Algoriphagus sp. Y33: one gene and its partner. The protein of the gene in region 1 interacts with the protein of each later gene in a pairwise test. Links are inferred from orthologs where the notes say so. Each region holds a gene or a part of one and is shown in the gene's direction. Other genes may lie near its edges. The genes, in order: mrdA and ID165_RS24630.

What was found.
Region 2: the proteins of mrdA (region 1) and ID165_RS24630 interact in binary tests that used the Escherichia coli proteins (3 or more experiments, as listed by UniProt). The link is inferred for Algoriphagus sp. Y33 from one-to-one orthologs.

What each region holds. Positions count from the first base shown.
Region 1 is NZ_CP061947.1:5,588,216-5,592,188, reverse strand. What follows is about bases 1-2,999. They hold mrdA (penicillin-binding protein 2), read left to right. Parts: upstream 1-598; coding sequence 599-2,401; downstream 2,402-2,999. Other genes in these bases: rodA (rod shape-determining protein RodA), read left to right, coding at 2,401-2,999; ID165_RS22965 (rod shape-determining protein MreD), read left to right, coding at 78-599; mreC (rod shape-determining protein MreC), read left to right, coding at 1-88. Outside these bases: more of rodA, read left to right, coding at 3,000-3,675; ID165_RS22950 (HD domain-containing protein), read right to left, coding at 3,672-3,973. UniProt on the Escherichia coli protein: Catalyzes cross-linking of the peptidoglycan cell wall. Responsible for the determination of the rod shape of the cell. Is probably required for lateral peptidoglycan synthesis and maintenance of the correct diameter during lateral and centripetal growth.
Region 2 is NZ_CP061947.1:5,962,563-5,979,658, reverse strand. The notes cover bases 1,519-4,528. They hold ID165_RS24630 (penicillin-binding protein 1A), read left to right. Parts: upstream 1,519-1,875; coding sequence 1,876-4,182; downstream 4,183-4,528. Other genes in these bases: uvrC (excinuclease ABC subunit UvrC), read left to right, coding at 4,246-4,528; ID165_RS24635 (gliding motility protein), read left to right, coding at 1,519-1,872. In the rest of the region: more of ID165_RS24635, read left to right, coding at 1-1,518; more of uvrC, read left to right, coding at 4,529-6,051; gliding motility protein GldN, read right to left, coding at 6,067-6,885; gliding motility protein GldM, read right to left, coding at 6,919-8,532; gliding motility protein GldL, read right to left, coding at 8,572-9,330; gliding motility lipoprotein GldK, read right to left, coding at 9,431-10,525; ID165_RS24600 (type IX secretion system membrane protein PorP/SprF), read right to left, coding at 10,693-11,673; ID165_RS24595 (uroporphyrinogen-III synthase), read right to left, coding at 11,751-12,524; ID165_RS24590 (DUF4271 domain-containing protein), read right to left, coding at 12,557-13,678; ID165_RS24585 (BamA/TamA family outer membrane protein), read right to left, coding at 13,681-15,360; radical SAM family heme chaperone HemW, read left to right, coding at 15,359-16,552; ID165_RS24575 (DUF721 domain-containing protein), read left to right, coding at 16,571-16,882; ID165_RS24570 (SpoIIE family protein phosphatase), read left to right, coding at 17,000-17,096. UniProt on the Escherichia coli protein: Cell wall formation. Synthesis of cross-linked peptidoglycan from the lipid intermediates.

The sequences.
Region 1 (3,973 bases):
GGCTCATTACGTATACCTGGTAGAAAACACTCAATTGGCTGAGCTTGATTCTCTTTACAAGCAATCCGAAATAGAAAATGAATTTTAGAAACCTGATCACTTATGTCTTCTTAGTGACTTGTCTGTTTTTGGTACAGGTTTTACTGCTGAAAAACCTTGCGCTTTTTGGTGTGGCTTTCTGTTTCATTTATTTACTGGGTATTCTGAGTTTCCCCATAAACATGCGGAGCTTTCCCCTCATCCTGATCAGCTTTGGGTTAGGATTGCTTATAGATGTATTTTATGACACACTTGGACTCCACGCAGCGGCCGCGACGCTTATGGCGTTTTTGAGAACTTACTGGCTCAAAGCCATCAGCCCAAATGGCGGGTATGATGATGCGAATAACCCTACCCTCCCGGAAATGGGAATTGGCTGGTATATAAGCTATTCATTGCCTTTGGTTTTTGCCTTTTCATTGACGTTTTTCATTGCCGATCAATGGGGTACCGGAGGATTATATGGCGTACTAAACAAAAGTCTTTTCTCTTCCATATTTACAGTCATTTTGGCTATAATTGTACAACTACTGTTCTTCAAACGTAGGAGAGGAATCTGATGAACGACCAAAGGCCCGTAGTAATAATCATCTTTGTATTCTTGGTAGGTTTGGTTCTATTGACCAAGCTATTTATGATACAAGTGATGGACGACAGCTTCACAAAAAGAGCTGAGCGGAACGCCATTCAACGAGTGGTGGATCACCCCTATCGAGGACTGGTATATGACCGCAAGGGAAAACTACTCGTATACAACAATCCCATTTTTGATTTGATGATCGTGCCTAAAGAGTTTCAAGTGGGAGATACTACCCGTTTCTTGGAACTTTTTGGGATTACCAAAGAGCATTTGATCGAATCCTATCAAGCTGCCCGAAAATACTCTTACGTAAAGCCTTCTACTTTCATCAAGCAGATTTCTACCAATGATTTTGCCAGAATCCAGGATTTTCTGATCGATTACCCGGGACTCTTCATTACTACCCGGTCAGTACGTTCCTATCCCGAGCCGGTAGCTTCCCATGCTCTCGGCTACATAGGCGAGATCAGTGGCAGACAACTGGAACGCGACAGTTCTAAATATTACACACAGGGAGACTATGTGGGGCTGAGTGGAATGGAACGCTTCTATGAGGATCAGCTCCGCGGTACCAAAGGGGTAAAATATAAGATGGTCAACGTGCGTGGGGTTGACAAAGGTCCTTTCAAAGAAGGGGAATATGACACCGCATCTATAGCAGGGCGCAATATCAACTCTTCCATAGATCTGGAACTACAGAAATATGGGGAAAAGCTAATGATGGGAAAAACAGGATCAGTAGTAGCCATTGAACCAAAAACCGGGGAAATTCTATCCATGATCTCCGCTCCTTTTTATGACCCAAACAGCCTGACAGGATCTGATTTTGGCAAAAGCTATACTGCTCTAAATAAGTTGGAAACAAAGCCTTTGTTCAATCGCCCTATCATGGCTACTTATCCCCCAGGCTCTATCTTTAAAATTGTCCAAAGCCTAATAGGCCTTCAAGAAGGTATTTTGACCCCTGAGACTACCTTTGCCTGCAACAGGTCTTTGGTTGCATGCCATAATCACCCTTCACCCGTCAATCTATTTGGTGCAATCCGAAACTCCTGTAATCCGTACTATCACCAGGCTTTCCGTCAGATTATCAATCAGGAAGTATCTAGCAATACCTTCAAGGATACGGAAATTGGGCTTAACGCCTGGAGAGAGCAGGTGTTAAAATTTGGGCTTGGCTCCCCGCTAGGAGTAGATATGCCAAATGAAAAGAAAGGTTTGGTGCCAAACAGTGCCTATTATGATCATTATTATGGCAATGGCCGCTGGAAATACTCCACCATCTACTCTTTGTCAATAGGGCAGGGAGAATTATTGGTCACACCGCTTCAAATGGCTAATTTGGCTGCAATTTTTGCCAATAAAGGTTTTTACTATACTCCCCACTTGATAAGATCAATTGACGGAGACAAGAATCAAATTCCCCAAGAATACCTGACCAAGCATGAAGTAGGTGTGGATGCGCACCATTTTGACATGGTACAGGACGCTATGGTACAGGCTTTGTTTGGCACAGCCCAGCGTGCACTTATGAAGGATATTCAAATCGCAGGAAAAACCGGAACTGCACAAAATCCCCATGGAGAAGATCACTCCGTGTTTATTGCTTTTGCCCCAAAAGAAAATCCTCAAATAGCGATAGCCGTCTATGTGGAAAATGCAGGATGGGGAGGCAGAGCCGCAGCAAGTACAGCTTCTCTGATGATAGAAAAATATCTAAAGGACAGTATCTCCCGGCCTGAACTTGAGCAATACGTCATGACAGGAAATTTCATTTATTAATGCGCGAAAAGGATATCAACATAAATCGGGTGGATTGGGTCACCGTTATGATCTATTTCGCATTGGTAATGGTAGGTTGGTTTAATATCTATGCCGCAGTCTACGACGGACAAGTAGATAAAAGCATCTTCGATACCTCCATCAATTCCGGAGTCCAACTGGTATGGATAGGAACAGCAATCGCGATTATCATCGTAATCATGGCTGCGGATTACCGGCTCTTCGAAAATCTGGCTATCCCCCTATATCTGGTAATGCTGGTATTGTTGCTACTCACTCCTTTTCTGGGAAAAGAAGTAAATGGGCAGATACTCTCGATTGGCATTGGCTCTTTTCGTATCCAACCTGGGGAGTTTGCCAAATTTGCAACCGCATTGGCATTGGCCAAGTTTATGGAAAGACCAACCTTTGATCTCTCCAAAACCCAATATCAACTACAGGCATTCGGTGTGCTCTTATTGCCGATAGTATTTATCATTCTTCAGCCGGATACAGGTACTGCAATGGTGTATTTCTCCTTTTTGATCATGTTCTATCGTGAAGGTCTTCCGCAAAAATATTATGTGCTTGGTATCGGTTTAATCGCATTGGTTTTGCTCGCTTTGGGGATAGAAAACAATCTTTATCTGGCAGGAGCGATTGTGGTGATAGTCATCATCCTAATTCTGCTGGGAAAAAAGACCCCTCAGCAGATTATCGCATTCAGTCTGATAGGTATAGGGTTGATAGCATTCACCTACAGCCTTGATTATGTAGTATCCAAGCTCCCCCAGCATCAGCAAAACAGAGTTATGGTGCTGTTCAACCCTGACCTTGATCCGCTTGGCGTCGGCTGGAATGTCACTCAGTCGAAAATAGCGATTGGTTCAGGGGGACTTACAGGAAAAGGTTATTTGCAGGGCACCCAGACCAAGTTTGACTTTGTCCCAGAGCAACATACCGATTTCATCTTTTGTACTTTAGGTGAAGAATTTGGCTGGCTAGGCAGCCTAGTAGTAATTTCACTGTTTGTAGCTTTGCTTACCAGATTGGTTTTTATGGCTGAGCGCCAAAAGAATAGATTCAATAGAATATATGGTTACGGCGTGATTTCAATCCTGACATTCCACTTCATGATCAATATCGCCATGACCATTGGTCTATTCCCTGTGGTAGGGATTCCGTTGCCTTTCTTAAGTTATGGAGGTTCTTCGCTGTGGTCATTTACCATTTTGCTCTTTATCTTCATCAAAATGGACAGTGCCAGAGCGCTTCAGTTGGGTAGAATGGGTTAAGAATCCAGCAGTTTATTTAGCCAAATTTGCTTCTGTGGCTCCCTATATCTGATTGCAAACGGCGTATGAAAATGATGTGTCTTCAAGAAATTAATCTGGAGATCCCTCCATTCCAAGTCGGTAGAGATCGCATTCATATTTTTTAATTCCTCGAACAACTTCCGGCTGGTTTGGGGATAATCATCCCTGCCCAAGTAATCCAAATCAGCGTCACAAATGATCCGTTGAAGATGGGTTTGCGGTTTTTGGGGAATTCTGGTGGCCATCACCAACCCCTTTACAATCTCTATATCTTTCT
Region 2 (17,096 bases), 390 kb from region 1 along the record:
GAACGAAGCTTCTATGCCCAACTATATGCCCAGCAAGTAGCAGAGTTAAATGCTTCTAAGGATCTTAGAAAGGTTAGAAAGTATTATGACGATCTCTATGAAGATCCCAAAAACAGAGATTTAAAGGATGTAGTAATCTACGAGCGGGCTCTTTTTGAGGAAAAACAAGGAGACACCAAACTCACACTTGACTTGCTTCACCAAGCAGCAAAGGAGCCGGGAAGCAACCCCAGAGTGAAAGGTTATATCTATCAGAAGCTCGCAGAAATAAATCTGGCCGAATTCAAAGATTATCGGGCCACCAAATACTACCTGGATTCTGCACTCACCCACATTAAGGAAAACGATCCCGTAGCTCTCGAAATCACCAATCAGAAAGAATCTCTAGATCAATATGTATTCCATTTCGAACGGATACAAGGCAATGACAGCTTGTTGAAGTTGGCCAAACTGACTCCTCACGAGCAAAAATTGGTCGCAGAAAACTATATCAAATCCGAAGAAGAACGCCTTATAAGTGAGGCTAAAGCACTTCAGAAACCACAAAGCACAAGTATTTTTGACAATCTATTAGCTTTCAGCGACAGGGGAACCGGTTCGTCATTTTACTTCGACAATAACTTGGCTATGCAGCAGGGAGCGATAGATTTCAGAAGAACTTGGGGAAATAGACCTTTGCAGGACAATTGGAGGAGAAGCGCCGTAAGCTTGCAAAGTACCCCTCCTACCCTTACAGAATCTTCTGAAAATGATTCGACGGCTATAGAAGGTGAAAGTCTTGTAAGCCAATTGCCCTCATTAGATGATCTATTAGCTGGGATACCTAACTCCCCAGAACAAATAGAAAGTCTAAATCTTGAACTGGAGGAATCATATTTTGAATTAGGCAAACTCTTATACTTTGAGCTAAAAGAAACTAAACAAAGTATTGAAAACCTGGAAACCTTGGTTCGGGACTATCCCAATTCTTCCAGAAAGCCCGAAGCATATTATTTATTGTATTTAGGACAAAAAGATCTTGGAGGCAATTCCCGGCAATATATTAGCCGTCTCAACAGCGAATTCCCTGAATCCCAGTATACATTTTCTGTAAACAACCCCGATGCTGCATCAGGTAATCTTGCCTATGTAGAATCTTCCAAAAAGTATGAACAGGCCTATAACGCCTTTTATGACGGACAATATCAGGCCAGTAAAAGCATTATAAAATCTGCTTTGGAAGAGTACCCCCTTACACGAAATACTGAACGGTTATTACTACTTGATATTATGGTCACCGGCAAAACTGATAGCCGCGTCAGGTATAGAGAACGACTGGAAAATTATATTCAGAATACTCAAGATGCCAATCTCAAAGAATTGGCAAGGAATATGCTAAAACCAATGCTATCTCTGTCAGAACTGTCAGAACTGAATCCCAAAGAAATCGAAGAATCAGATTCCGTGAAGGTTGAAAGCTCAGATTTGGAAGAAAATGGGGATAAGGAGATGTTGACAGAGTCCCCGTATAAGTACAGTGAAACTTCAACACATATCTTTGTGATTGCAATGGATCAGGGACAGGTTGAATCTGCTAAAAGTCTTTTGGCGGATTTAGAGAGTTTTCATTCCCGGAATTTCCCCAAAGCAAGGCTGAGAACAGGAAATATGAACATGAACAAGGACAATGCAATATTCATCATTAGTCCTTTTTCGGATGCAGAGAAGGCAAAAGAATATTACAGTAAGTTTCAAAAAGAATTTATATCCCAAGACCTATCTGATAAGATAAAATCCAACTCCTTTGTGATTTCAATCGAGAACTTTCAGACCCTGAATAAAAGTAAAAATTTAGAAGAATACAGGACTTTCTTTAAGTCCACTTATAAGTAAACTATGAGTAACAAAACAGAACCCCAAACTTCCACCTGGGTAGCCAAGACAATCAAATTTCTTTGGATTGCCTTTATAGCAGGGTTTTTAGGTTTCATTCTTTTCGTTTGGATGATTAGCATCAATTTCCTGGGGCTGTTTGGAACTCTTCCTGACTTCAAAGCCTTGGAAAATCCCGATTCGGAAATCGCATCCGAACTGTATTCTACTGACGGAGTACTTTTGGGGCAATACTTCCGGGAAAACAGAAGTCCTGTGAAGTATGAAGAGCTATCGCCTAACTTGGTCAAAGCACTTATTGCCACTGAGGATGTACGTTTTGAAGAGCATTCGGGTATAGACATGAAAGCCATGATGCGGGTATTGTTCAAGTCTCTCCTTTTGGGACAAAATGCGGGCGGCGGATCTACTCTAAGCCAACAAACAGCCAAAAATCTCTTTAAAACAAGGACTGATGCCAGCAATGGGCTGCTCAGTAAGGTGCCGGGTCTTCGCATGCTTATTATAAAAACTAAAGAGTGGATTGTAGCCACTCAATTGGAAAAAGCGTACACCAAAAATGAGATTCTTACACTTTACCTTAATACCTCTGATTTTGGATCCAATGCATTTGGAATTAAAACCGCAGCCAAAACCTTTTTCAATAAAAAACCTTCCGAACTAACCATTCAGGAATCAGCGGTATTAGTAGGCCTTTTTAAAGCACCATCTTACTATAGTCCGGTATACAATCCGGATAATTCATTGAGAAGAAGAAATACCGTCCTCGCTCAGATGATGAGAAATGACTACCTAAGTAGAGATGAGTTTGACTCTTTATCTGTGTTGCCCATCGAACTGAACTACAGTGTGGCCAATCAAAATAAAGGACTAGCCACCTATTTCCGTGAAATAGTAAAGGCGGACCTGATCAAATGGACCAAAGAAAACCTGAAATCCGACGGTAGCGCATATGATCTCTACGGGGATGGCTTAAGGGTATATGCTACCATTGACAGTAGAATGCAACGCTATGCTGAAGAGGCAGTATCAGATCACATGAAAACCCTGCAAGCGGCTTTTTACAAAGAGATGGGTACTAGAGATCCTTGGATAGATGGGAGCTTCCGCGTAATCCCCAATTTCATTGAGGACGCCGTGAAACGGACAGAAGCTTATCGGCTGCTTAAAGTACGTTATGGCAACGATACAGACTCTATCAATCTTAAGCTGAATGAGAAGAAAAGAATGAAGGTATTCTCATGGGAAAATGGCGAATTGGATACACTTATGAGCTCTATGGACTCGCTCAGATATTACAAAAAAATGCTTCAGGCAGGATTCATGAGTATGGATCCCCACACAGGTCAGATCAAAGCCTGGGTTGGTGGACTGGATCACAAGTACTTTAAATTTGACCACGTATTGAGAGGCAAAAGGCAACCCGGCTCCACATTTAAGCCTTTCGTGTATGCAGCTGCTATTGAAAATGGCTACAGCCCCTGCTATAGTGTAATTGATCAACCTGTTGAAGTATACATTCCCGGACAACCTACCTGGAGTCCTTCCAACGCTGATGGAAAGTTTACCTATCAGAAAATGACTATCCGGAAAGCTATGGCACAGTCGGTCAATTCCATCACTGCCTATATGATGAAAAAACTTAGTCCAAAAATTGTGGCCGAAACTGCAAGAAGATTAGGTATCACCAGTGATCTGGAGGAAGTGCCGTCATTGGCTCTGGGGGTAAACGATGTATCTATTTTCGAGATGGTAGGAGCTTTTGGGACATTCGTCAACAAAGGTGAGCATACCACACCGTTCTATATAGATAGGATTGAAGACAAAAATGGAAATGTAATCCAGCAATTCACTCCCAAAAAGAGACCCGCTATGAGTGAAGAGCATGCGTACTTAATGACCTACATGCTAAGGGGTGGTTTTGAAGAAGGAGGCGGAACAAGCCAAGGAGTGCCCTATTCACTACGGGAAGGCAATGAACTGGGAGGAAAGACAGGAACTACCCAAAATGCATCCGACGGCTGGTATATGGGTATCAGCAAAGACCTTGTGAGTGGGACTTGGGTAGGCGGCGACGACCGTGCCATTCACTTTAGAAGTTGGATAGCGGGACAAGGCGGGAGAACGGCCAGACCTATATGGGTGAATTATATGACAAAAGTATATGAAGATAAAAGCTTAGGCTATACCAAAGGACCTTTCCCTAGGCCTGAACGACCACTAAGCATAGAGATAGACTGTGATGTATACGAAAAAGAAAGCCAGCGATTTGCGGATTTTGATTACGATACGCAGAAAAACGATTTCTAGAAAAAACACAAATCCTCTTAAAAAAACAGTCTTAATCCAAGGCTGTTTTTTTAATTTTAGGCCATGCACTCATCCTCCTTTTTACCTGCTGAGCATTTGACACTCCCCGATCAGCCCGGAGTATATAAGTATTTCAATGAGGAAAATGAACTAATCTATGTGGGCAAAGCCAAAAGCCTCAAGAAGAGAGTTAGCAGCTATTTTAACAAAAACACAGGAGTGAACCTCAAGACCAGAAAAATGGTCAAAGAGATAAGAAGAATAGAAATCACCCTGGTTAACAGTGAATTTGATGCGCTGTTGCTTGAAAATAATCTTATAAAAAAAACTCACCCGAAATATAACATTCTTCTGCGTGATGATAAGACCTACCCTTATCTGCTGCTGACTAAAGAGAATTTCCCCAGACTTTTCCCCACCAGGAAAATGATTCCAAGAAAAGGCACTTACTATGGTCCTTTTGCAAGCGTGAAGGCCATGAATACGGTGCTTGATCTGATACGCAATTTATTTACTATCCGTACCTGCAAGCTGGATCTGTCACCCTACAAGGTAGCGGAAGGGAAATATAAAGTATGCTTGGAATATCACATTGGCAACTGTCAAGGTCCATGCGTGGGGCTTCAAAAAGAGGTAGATTACCAAAGAGAGCTAGAGCAGGTGAAGCATGTCTTAAAGGGAAATCTGGGAATCGCAAAGACATACTTCAAACAGGAAATGCAGCACCATGCGGAGAACTTGCAATTCGAAAAGGCACAGCTCATGAAAGAAAAGTTGGAGTCACTGGAGAACTACCAAGCAAAATCCCTTGTAGCCAGTCCTTCCATTAATAACCTTGACGTCTGCACGATTGTCTCCGACGAGAAAAGTGCATATGTGAATTTCATGCGGGTAAAAAATGGTGCTTTAATTACATCCAAGAATGTAGAACTTAAGAAAAAACTAGATGAATCAGATGAACAGTTGCTTTTAACAGCTTTAATCCGGCTTCAAGATCAATTTCAGAGTGACGCCGATGAGGTCTTGCTAAACATAGAATTGACAGAACCTATTGAAGGCCTGAATGTATTTATGCCTAAAATCGGAGACAAGAAAAAGCTAATTGAACTCTCGCTAAAGAATGCTCTGTACTATAAAAAAGAAAAAGCACTGTTGCTTGGTCTTAATCAGGATAAAAAAGACCGTGTCATCAGGCAGCTCCAACAAGATCTGAGTCTACCGGAAATCCCCGACCACATTGAATGCTTCGATAACTCAAATATTCAGGGTACAAACCCGGTAGCCAGCATGGTCTGTTTTCTCAATGGCAAACCAGCTGTAAAAGAATATCGAAAATACCATATCAAAACAGTGGTGGGACCCGATGACTTTGCCAGCATGAAAGAGGTGGTAAGCAGACGATACAAGCGCTTGCAGGAAGAAAGTAAGCCAATGCCAAAGTTGATCGTAATTGACGGTGGTAAAGGGCAACTATCCTCAGCCGTGGAAGCACTAAAGGAACTGGGGGTATATGGTCAGATGCCAATTATCGGAATTGCCAAACGGCTTGAAGAAATCTATTTTCCGGGAGATTCCTACCCTATTCATATCGACAAAAAATCCGAAAGCCTAAGACTATTGCAACGAATCCGTGATGAAGCGCACAGATTTGCCATCACATTCCACAGAAGCACAAGGAGTAAAAATGCTTTCGGCACTCAACTGACCGCTATTCCGGGAATTGGTAAAAGCACTGCGGACAACTTATTGAGCCACTTCAAATCAGTTAAGAAAATAAGTGAGGCCAGTGAAGAGGAAATTGCAAGGGTAATCGGTGCCAGTCGGGCAAGGGCGTTGACAGCTTGGAAAGAAAAAAATAAAGGGGCTTAAAAAAGCCCCTTTATCTTACCACTCCCAAAGGGAATTTTCGTATTCCAACAACTTATACTCAAATGCCAACGCATCTATGTAAGCTTGCATCTCAGGATTGGGATGGTCAAGAGCTACAAGATCAGCAATCAGCGCCTCTTCCGAATTGGTGAATTTTCTCACTACAGATCTAAACAACCTAGTTTCGAAAGCCTCATCATAAGTCAAACTTTTTGATTCGTTTTGGAAGTTAAGCCATCTTGCTTCAGGATGATCTTTGAAATACTCATAGAAATCTTTGTACCGGATAAAGCCAATGGTTTTCTGTCCTGCATTGGAATTGGTTTCAGAAGGCATAACTAACTCAAGATATTTAATATCAAATACCATATCTGAATGATGCTTGTCGAAAACAAAATCCTCTTTGAAGTCGAGGTAATACAACTGCTTGGAGAAGATGCTGTCTCCGGTAGCATTCAACCAGAAATTATCCTGAAACTCTGCAATAGAAAGTGGCTGCGTGAATTCCTCATCACCAAACACTTCCAGTGCATTCTCCTCAACGATTGCCTTATAAATTTGATTTACAATTCCATTTGATTTGGTATCCCCGGATCCATACAGTGACCTATTGTACTTTTCACGAAGGTCAATTCTTCGCCATACACCGACTTGATACATTTTATCATCTTCCCTGATTCTTTTGGCAGAGTAGATAGTATCCATCTTGAACTGACGATCTCCATATCCCGAAGGACTTACGCTTGTAGGGGCAATTTGCGCCTCACTCGTAAGCGGCGCAATGCCTGCTGCTACAAGCAGGGACAAGATTAATTTTGGAAGAAACTTTTTCATAATCATTCGTTTATCTTGATCCCTAATTACGTTTTACTTAACGCGAATAGGAACAACTTGTCTTAATTCTGAAGGAATTTTATTTCCTCTGAAGTTTGTTCTGGTTACTTGCCTGATTTCGAAAACGACAACATCACCTGCTCTGGCACTTTCTAATAACGACCTCATTGCTAAACTATTACCACTTGAGATCTGAACTGTCTGCCTTGGCACTTCATTTCTCAGCAATCTCATTTCACCTCCCGTTACTTCAAAATTAGCATCTTTAGCCATAGTCCTTGCAAAGGTTGGCTCTGCCTTAGCCAGTAACTTAAGACTCATCAATGAACTGATGGCTTGAGCTTGACTGAGATCAAGCTCTGATCCATTGGCTGTAACAGGAACTAGGGAAGGAGTCGGTACCGGTTTGATATCATAATCAACTGCACCGATTTTATTTCCTCCACTGCTCACACCAATATTTACTTTTCCTGATGCCCCTGGAATCACCGTCAACTGCCCTGGCTTACTTCCTTTGATGGACTGTCCATTGCTCACGGCGAACTCAGGAGAATAGGTATTGCCCAAAGCAGGTACTTCAATCAAAAGCTCATTGGCACAATCAGCATAAAGCTGCTGAACCACTTCGGAAGAAACCTTTATAACAGGTTGGGCAACAAAATATTCATATTCTACCGGAAGTACTTTATCCTCACCTCCAACATTGGTAACTATCTCTCCTTTGATTACTCTTCTGGCCAAGCCCCGGTCATCGTACTCACTTGCAGGAGTCACCGGGAACTCAATCTTACCAAAACCGCTGGCATCAACCGGCACCGAACGGCCGTCGACAGTCATAGTAGGAATTGACGAAGTAGAGCTGGAAGCAATAAACATATCCGCTTCGAACTTCGTACCCGCAGCTACTACATTGGATAACGCCGCTATTCTAGCCTCGGTTACATCCGCCTTGAAGAAGAACGAACCTATGGTATTCTGTACAGCAGTCAGAGATTCGCTTTCTATGTTCAAGACCTCATTTTGGTACTGAGATATCAAGGCTATCACTGCACCCACCGGAGACTTGACAAAGTTTAGCGCAACGAAATCTTTGTTTCTAGCTTCTCTATCGTTGGCAAAAAGCTCTATATCTGCTGCGTCTTTGGCTATATCATCAAACTTCAAATCAGAAAGTCCTACCGAAGTCAATATTTCAGATACTCTAGCGGGATAAGCATTGAGCCTCGTCTTCATTTCCTCCCCTTTACCATTATTGGCAAAAAGGTTACCTGTAATTTCCGTGTTTTTAAGCTGCGCATTCACGAAGTTACCTTCGTCATTTTTTGCATTGGATTGCGTAATCAAATCCTGCTTAAGTTGCTCCAAATAATCGAACGTCTCTTTAGTAGCCTCTCTAATTTGATTAGCAGCGTTCACTTTTGGCACATCCACTTCCTTGTTTCCTTGTTGATCTACCGTATAGGCGATAGATTCAACAGTCTTTTGGTTCTTATTGATGAAATTTCTGGAAGTTCTCTCCATCCCATCATTAATCAACACAAATTTCTGGAGGATTTGGTTGCTTACCTGGAGGGCCAATAAGGCCGTCAAAACCAGGTACATCATACCAATCATCCGCTGTCTAGGTGTCTCTTTAGCTCCTGCCATTGTTAAGTTTTAATGGATTGTAAATGAATTGAAGAGAAATTAACCTTTCATAGCGGATAGCATTCCACCATAGATTTTATTCAATGAACTAACGTTCTGATTCAATTTTGATAATTCAGTTTTAAATGCTTGTGTCTCTTTACCGGCTTCGGTAAGGCCTTCCATTGCTGCAGTCATGTTCGCATAGAATTTGTTCAATGTTTTCACATGACTATTCGCATCTTGAAGTTCCATTTCATAGACAGAATTCAAAGCGGAAAGATTTTTAGTGACGGTCACCACCTGTGTATGATATGCTTTGGCATCCTGGGATGCAGAAGACATTTCTGTAAGAGCAGCTGCGGTTTTGCTGTATGAAGCGTTCATGTCTACCAACGTTTTGGCGGCAGATTTCACATTGGTAGCGTATTCATTGGTTGCCACAGCAGCATCGGACAGATTGCCCATTTTCTCAGCAGAAACAGCAAGATTCTGCATTCCTTTACCCAAGCTTTCTATCAATTCAGGCCCTACCTTCGCATTTGCAAGCATCTCGTCCAATTTCTGGGTGATTTGATCTCCACCACTTGTCACTACTCTTTGCGCCTTTGGAGCAGCAGGTGCATCACCTGCCAGTTCTGGATAAACCTTCGACCAATCTACATCTTGATGTTGTGGCTCAAATGCTGAAAGGAAAAATATAAATGCCTCAGTACTAAGTCCAATACCAATCATCCAGTTGGCGAATGGTAAATCCAAAATTTTAAACATAGCACCAAGAATAACCACTGCTGCACCAATACCATAAATTTTTGGCATTATGCTGGAATAAAATTTTGCTGAAAATGAGTTGCTGTTACTAGCCATGTGAAATGAAGTAATAAGTTGTTAGGTAGTTGTTTTTGTTATAGGATAAAGGTTATCTTCTTCTTCGTGTAGAGCTTTTTATATCCATTGCGCCAGAACGGCCAATAAATGTCATTTTTGTTCTGAATCCAATGTGTGCCTGAGCTACATCCTCGTATTCATAGGTTCTTGTACTCGTTTCCAGATAATGGGCGATATCTTTCCAACTTCCGCCTCTTACAACTTTTCTAGGCTCATTAGGATCATCATACACCGGGTTCAAATCCCACATGATCGTACTTGACGTAGTAGCATAAGCATCCAGAACCCATTCGGCTACATTCCCGGACATGTTGTATAGTCCATAACCATTTGGAGCAAATACATCCACAGGAGCAGTGTAAGCAAAGCCATCATCTATATAATTACCGCGTCCCGGTTTGAAGTTAGCCATCAAGCAACCTCTCTTGTTCTTTAAGTAAGGGCCACCCCAAGGATACTTGGCTACGTCTTTCCCTCCTTTGGCCGCATACTCCCATTCTGCTTCAGAGGGAAGCTGAAATGCCGGACCGTCAAAATCACTTTCGTCATTTGCTCTCATGTGATAGGTTTTCCATTCACAGTATTTCTTTGCCTGATCCCAAGAAACCCCAACTACAGGGTAATTATCAAAAGCGGGATGATCAAAGTAAAACTCCATCAATGGATCTCCGTAGTGATAGGCAAAACTCGTCGACCAAACAGTAGTGTCAGGTTTAAGTTCTTCGTAATTCAACTGGGGAGGATCTTTCAATGTGGTAGGTGTACCCGTCTCATAAGTCCCACTTTTCACAGCTTCCAAAAATTGGCGGTACTTATTATTGGACACTTCGTACTTGTCCATAAAAAATTCTGAAATGGTAATCTGTTTGTTGAGTGCGGATTGCGTGTAAGCAATATCTTCATCAGCTTGTCCCATCCAAAAAGTTCCAGCCTTAACGGGAACCATATCGTAAGGTAGGTTCTGCTGCCAGTTAGTTCGCTTAGGAACTCCCGTCACCTCTCCTCTTCTGTTCAACTTTTCGCTTGCTGCTCCTTTCTTTCCAAAAAGGCCGCAACCCGGCAAAAGTGTCACCAGTGCCAAACCTAAGGTTATGGGCATTAAGCGAACATTAATTTTTCTATACATAAATGACGTTTTTTCGTGCATCAAATAATTACGCTGTGTAAAGTATCTTCAAGATTCGAAATTTAGCTGAATTTGGCACAATAATGCAAATAACCTGCCAAAATATGGGACAATGATAATCTGTAGTTAAAACTCATCCAATACAAAATCCACTATTTCAGACAATTTCAAAATCTGAACCTAGGAGTTCTTTGGATTACACGCTGCACTTCTCTGCCTACATCGGACAAAGCATAGCGAAGCATCAGCTCATGACTTGTGGGCGATTTGGCTTCCAAGCCACCAACGACTAAGTCAAATGCATAGCCCAATTTGAGCGAGTTGTCTCTTAAAAGACTGTAGCCAAGAATAAAAGAAACCGATTCCTCACCTCTAAATCCAATCCCCCCACTAATCTTATTTTGGTGCGTAGCAATAACGCTCACTTCATAAGAAAAATTATTGAAAGAGACTGTTTTTAAAAGTAGACTAGGCTCAATAGCAAGCGGGCCTACCGGTCTAAATCTATATCCCAACAACAAGTACGAATGGTTTTTCAACTGATTTGCATAAGAACCATCCCCAAAATCGAAGTTCGGCTCATTGATATGCCTACTGCTCAAACCAATATAGTAATCGCGTGTATCCAATAGAAGTCCTGCTCCTACGTTGAAATTAATCTGGCTTTCGTTCCCCGAATTCGGAAGATTTGGTTCAGGATTCACCACTATAAGCTCTCCATAATCTATTGAACTTGAATACATCCCTATATACGCACCAAAGCTCAATGTAGATCTGTTGAGTTTTTTGTGATAGGCTCCCTGCAGATTGATTTCCAAATTCCCCGTTGCGCCTATTTGATCATTGACAAGCGTAAGCCCGTATCCGATATTCTTTCCCTCCACTCTTCCTTGGGCTGTAATCAATTGTGTAGTAGGCGCTCCTCCCTGTCCGGAATTTGTAGTATAATTCAACCACTGTGACCGGTGAAGGGCCGAGAACCTAAACCCACCTTCTTTACCCGCAAAAGCGGGATTATAATACATGCCATTATACATGTATTGGGTAAATTGAGGATCCTGCTGGGCCATCACCGAAGAAATCTCAAAAAAGAGTAACAAGAGAGTGAAATATCTCAAAAAGTATTTCGAATGGCCTTCTTGAATCATCGTATAGTGGTTTAGTCCAATGTAACAACTATTGTAGGAATTTAAACTGAAAAACCACAGATTTAGATTCTATAGTTTTACAAATTATTCACCTTTTTAATGTAAAGTTCCAATGCGCCCGTCATACTTGGGGCATTTGGCATAGGAGCTTCAATATCCAAAATCAAATCCACATCTCTAACCGCTTGTGCTGTGGTCGGTCCAAAAGCAGCAATCCTCGTATTGCCCTGTTCAAAATCAGGAAAATTGATCTTAAGGGATTTTATTCCGGATGGACTGAAAAAAGCTAAAATATCATATTTCACATCAGCCAAATCAGATAAATCTGCTTCCAATGTATGGTAAATAATAGCTTCTGTAAATGCAATCCCATTCTTCTCCATGTATTCCGGGATATCATCTTTCCGAATGTCCGAACAAGGAAATAAATACTTCTCCGATTTATGCTTTTTGAAATAATCGAATAAGTCCTGCGCCGTCTTCTGACCTACGAATAATTTCCGCTTACGGATTACTATATATTTTTGGAGATAATGTGCCGTTTGGTCAGAAATACAGAAATATTTCATGTCCGCAGGCATCTCGATTTTGAAGTCCTTACAGATAGCAAAGAAATGATCTATCGCATTTCGGCTTGTGAATATCACCGCTGTATGCTTCAGAATATCAATCTTCTGCTTACGGAATTCCTTGGGAACCACAGGCTCAACCTTAATAAACTGACGAAAGTCAATCTTCAGGTTATATTTCTCTGCCAGCTGTACATAGGGAGAATTTGCACCCGCCGGGGCTGGTTGAGATACTAGAATACTTTTTACTGGTCTAAACCTGTCTTTGGTAACTGCGCTCATGCTTCTATTATTCCTTTTGATGATTTCCGGAATTAATGGCCCAAATCAATCACCAATTTGGCCAAGATTAAAAAGGGCACTAATTCTGCGATGCAAAGGTAAGTAAATAAATGATATTTCTTAAAGCCAAGTTTATTCACCATAATTAGGAACAACCCAAGGATACCTGAAATATACATCCAGAAAAAGCCCGTGAACGAAAGCTCTAGAGCTGTCTTGATAGCTGAAAATTGATTTAATAAAAAAAAAGCACTGACCACTATCAATCCAATAGTTGTAATAGCCACCAAACGAAGCAAATAAAAGAAATGAGGAAATTCCAATTTCCCCAAATCAAACAAAAATGACAATGCTTTTATAGCTGTAAATTTGAGAATAGTAAGTAATAAAAGAAGAAAAGCTCCCCCTATCCATAGCGAAATCAGTACAGCAAAGCTCAGTTCTAGTCTTGCCTCGAACCATTCTTGACGGAACACAACAAGCCCGGTCACCATCGCCAAAGACAACAGCATATTCACTAAAAACACGTAAAACAAAATATCTATGGAAAAGAACTTCTGCAAGCTCCCACTCTCAGAAAAATCTTCCGCATTCAACAATGAAATGGGTTTGATCATTATCTCAAAAATAAAAGGATAAGCCAATTTGTAAAGTGTTATCAACAATAACGAAATCAGCAGTCCAACACCAAAAAAATCACGGATGTTCTGCCTGTCAAAATTCCTGCTTTTAGAGAAAAACACCCTATCTCCTGCGCCGGAATTAGTATCCTGGAATTTTAAGATTTTCTTTACACTTGCCTGCTCTGAAGAAATTCCGTTTTTGAAAACTGTAAGATTTACCTTATCCGCCGAAAATTCTTCTCTGAACTCTCTCACCTGGGCTGTGAATGCAGTATCCTGATCCGTGAAAAACCAAAGTTTCTCTCCCACAAAAACCACGGAATGATCCGGAAACTCAAAAGAAAAATGGGCCAATGGAAAAGTCTCCAAATCCAGATCCACCATCAATCTATCGTTAGAACTAAACCAAGTCTCACGCTCTCCTTCTTCCCATTTTGTATTGTAATCTTCCAAAACCTGTGAAAACGCATAGTGCCCGGTCAGTACAAATAATGACAGGATAATTATTGACTTGTTGATCAATTTTTTCATACTCAAAATCTGGCTAAATAGCCAAAATGTATCCTAGAATAGGAGAATTGTAAAGGTTGCAAATTAGATTTTCCGACTCCGTAAATAAATCGAAAGACACCGGTGCCGGTATCAAGATTGATACCGGCACCAAAAGAGATAGGTTTGTCCGGCGCAGGCGCAAAGTACGGGTTTTCCAGAATCCCAAAGTCAGCAAAAACCATAAGAAATGAGTTTTCCCCAAAAAAAAGCCGCTGCTCCATATTCATGTAGCCATAAGATCGTGCAAAAAAGAAGTTTTCATTGAAGCCTCTAATACTCTTCAATCCTCCCAATCTAAATAAATCATTCAAGAGCAAATTTTGATTTTGGGTGAATCCCCCGCTTGCCTTCATCCATACTCCCCAGTTTTTTTTGATGAAAACATGCTTCTCTACTTCACCCTTTCCCAGATACTGTGGACTGTTCAATTCCAACTCCGCATACACCTTCCTTGGAAATCCAGTGTTTTCCAGAATCTTCTTATTTCCCAAAGCAAATTCACCGCTGAGCAAAAAACCCCGTCTTGGAAAATAGGGAGAATCCAGTTTATCCCAAATCCAACCTACCCCATACTGATTCCATCGAAAATCTGCTATATCAGGAAGCTCGTCCACATCACGAAAAACCTCCGTATTGAGGACAGCACTGGATTGTCTTCCGGTGAAAAAACGCAGGTAGCTTTTTGTGCTCAGATGATAGCCAAAATCCAAACTTAAGTACCTGTTCAAAAAAGCAGAATCTTGCTTCAGCAAATTAAACCCCAACCGGACATCCAGTGGAGAATTGAACAAAAACGATTCCTTAGCCGATATGTCCAGCGACTGTGTCTTTACGTTCAGACGCTGCCAATGCAACGTCACATCTCTCCCCTTACCTCCCAAATGGTACAGTTCCAAATCCAACAGTCCTGTAATAAGCATTTTACCCGGTTTATTTGCATTGGGCAGCAATCCAATTATCCCATCCAGCACATTGGTATTTCTATCACGCAAAGTAAATATGGGCCGGGCTTTTTTGATCTGGAAATTAACTTCGGCCGGACGGGTAAGTACAAAATAAGGAGAACGGCTAAGCACTTGATTTGCCTCATCCAATTGCTTTTGGGAAAAAGGCTGACCGGGTCTAATTCCGGTTATATTCTGTATATATCCTCCCCTTGTTTTGGCGCTTCCTACTACTTCCAAGCTATCCCAAAGTATGAGCGGTCCGGCATCGTATGCAAAAACAGCAGAAAGCGCATTCCCATTTCTCTGCATGCTATCAAGTTTTATCCGGGCAAAAGGATAGCCGATATTCTCTGCTTCTCTGACTACATCCTGCATCCACCTGAAGGCAGAAGCATACTCACGGGTTAGCGTATCAATATCCCCATATAATTCCTCAGGAACATTTCCCTGAGCAACTGATTCCCAGAAATATTTCTCTCCGAGAATGATTTGCACCTGTAAAGAATCAGAGACTGAAACTTTCTCCTTTAAATAAAGACTAAGATAACCTTTATTTTGAAAGACATTTTGAATAGAATCGAGGTAGGTATCTCCAGCTGCCCTAGAAGTAAAAGCCTCCCAATCCGCATAATGTTGCGGATCCTCGCTTGACCATCGTACCCAATACGCATTTTGAGCTTTACACATTTCTCCTCCGGCAAATAATAAAAGCATGCATGCCAGAAAGAAGGTTTTCAAAGGACTGGATCGGATTGGTTATATTTGCAAAATAATACAATTCACTTTGTCGGGCATATACATACACGTTCCTTTTTGTAGGCAGGCTTGCCACTATTGCGACTTTCACTTCAGCACCAATCTGGAACGCATGGATCAGATGGCCGAAATGATTTGCCGTGAATTGAAATTAAGAGCAGATTACCTTCAAAAGACCTCTGTAGAAACCATCTACTTCGGCGGGGGGACCCCCTCTCTTCTACAACCGCAACTGATTGAAAAAATCCTAAACCAAATTTCAATCACCTACAACTCAGATTGGCGGGAGGTGACTCTTGAAGCAAACCCGGACGATTTGGATGTGGATAAGTTGCTTTCTTGGAAAAGTCTGGGCATAGACCGGCTAAGCCTGGGCATTCAAAGTTTCGACGAGGATGTTTTAAAATTCTACAATCGAGCCCATAGCTCAAAAGAGTCTAAATCTGCGATAGAAAAGGCAAGAAAAGTTGGATTTGAAAAATTCAGTCTGGATCTGATTTATGGTTATCCACAGCCAACCCACGAACTGTGGAAGCGTGATTTATCCGAAGCAATTGCTCAGAATCCGGGACATATTTCCAGCTATGCTCTCACTGTAGAACCCAAAACTGCACTTGGCAGCTGGACTGAAAAAGGAAAATTCCAGCCAGCTGAAGAGGATTTTGTGGCAGAGCAATTTGAAATACTCCAAGAACTAAGTGACAAAGCCGGCTACATACAATACGAAGTATCCAACTTTGGCAAGCACGGTCAATTTGCCCTGCACAACACAAACTACTGGAAAGGCGTACCTTATTTAGGCGTGGGGCCCAGTGCTCATTCTTTTGACGGGAAAAACAGAGGGGCAAATCCTTCAAACAATTCACTATACCTGAAAAACCTGGAAGACGGGACAATTCCATTCGCTGTGGATAACCTTTCTGATGAGGAGCGATTAAACGAATATATACTTACTGGCTTGCGGACTCTGTGGGGAATAGATCTTGGAGTTATCCACAAAGATTTCAGTAAAGACCTCTTAGCTTCCAAAAAATCCATCTTGGATCAGATGGATCGTGAGGGTTGGCTGATTTGGAAGGATAAAAACCTATCTTTGAGCAAAAGTGGAAAACTCCTTGCGGATAGCATTGCAGCGGCACTTTTCTTTTAAGACAAGACCAGTAGACCTATGAGTAAGGATGGATATTTCAGTAGAAAGAAGGAAGTGGCACCGTTGGAGTCAGCTTTCAATGATCTGCTAAAAGCCTATCGTTTGGAAGGTAAATTCAGAGAAAAGTCTTTGGTTCACGATTGGCCAGATCTAGTGGGAAAAACCATTGCAGACCGAACCACCTCTGTATTTATCCGGGACAAAAAACTCTTCGTGAAATTAAGCTCAGGACCGGTTAAAAAGGAATTATTAATGAATAAAAGCAAAGTACTTGTACTGATCGACGAGAGGTACGGAGCTGGAGTGATCGAGGATTTGGTCTGTATGTAGTTTAGGGATTCTTTGCTGTCTTATGAATTTAGACTTTTTAACACCTCCCCATACTGAGTAAGTCACCCTCTTTCAAAATTTTCCAATCTGAATGAGTATTATTGTGGAAGCACATTCATGATCAAACTACCACCAATCCATATCGGAAAGCTAAGCTTGTTGCTCGCCATCCTGGTATGGCTTGCTTTGCTGTTTGTGAATTTGGTCAGACTTT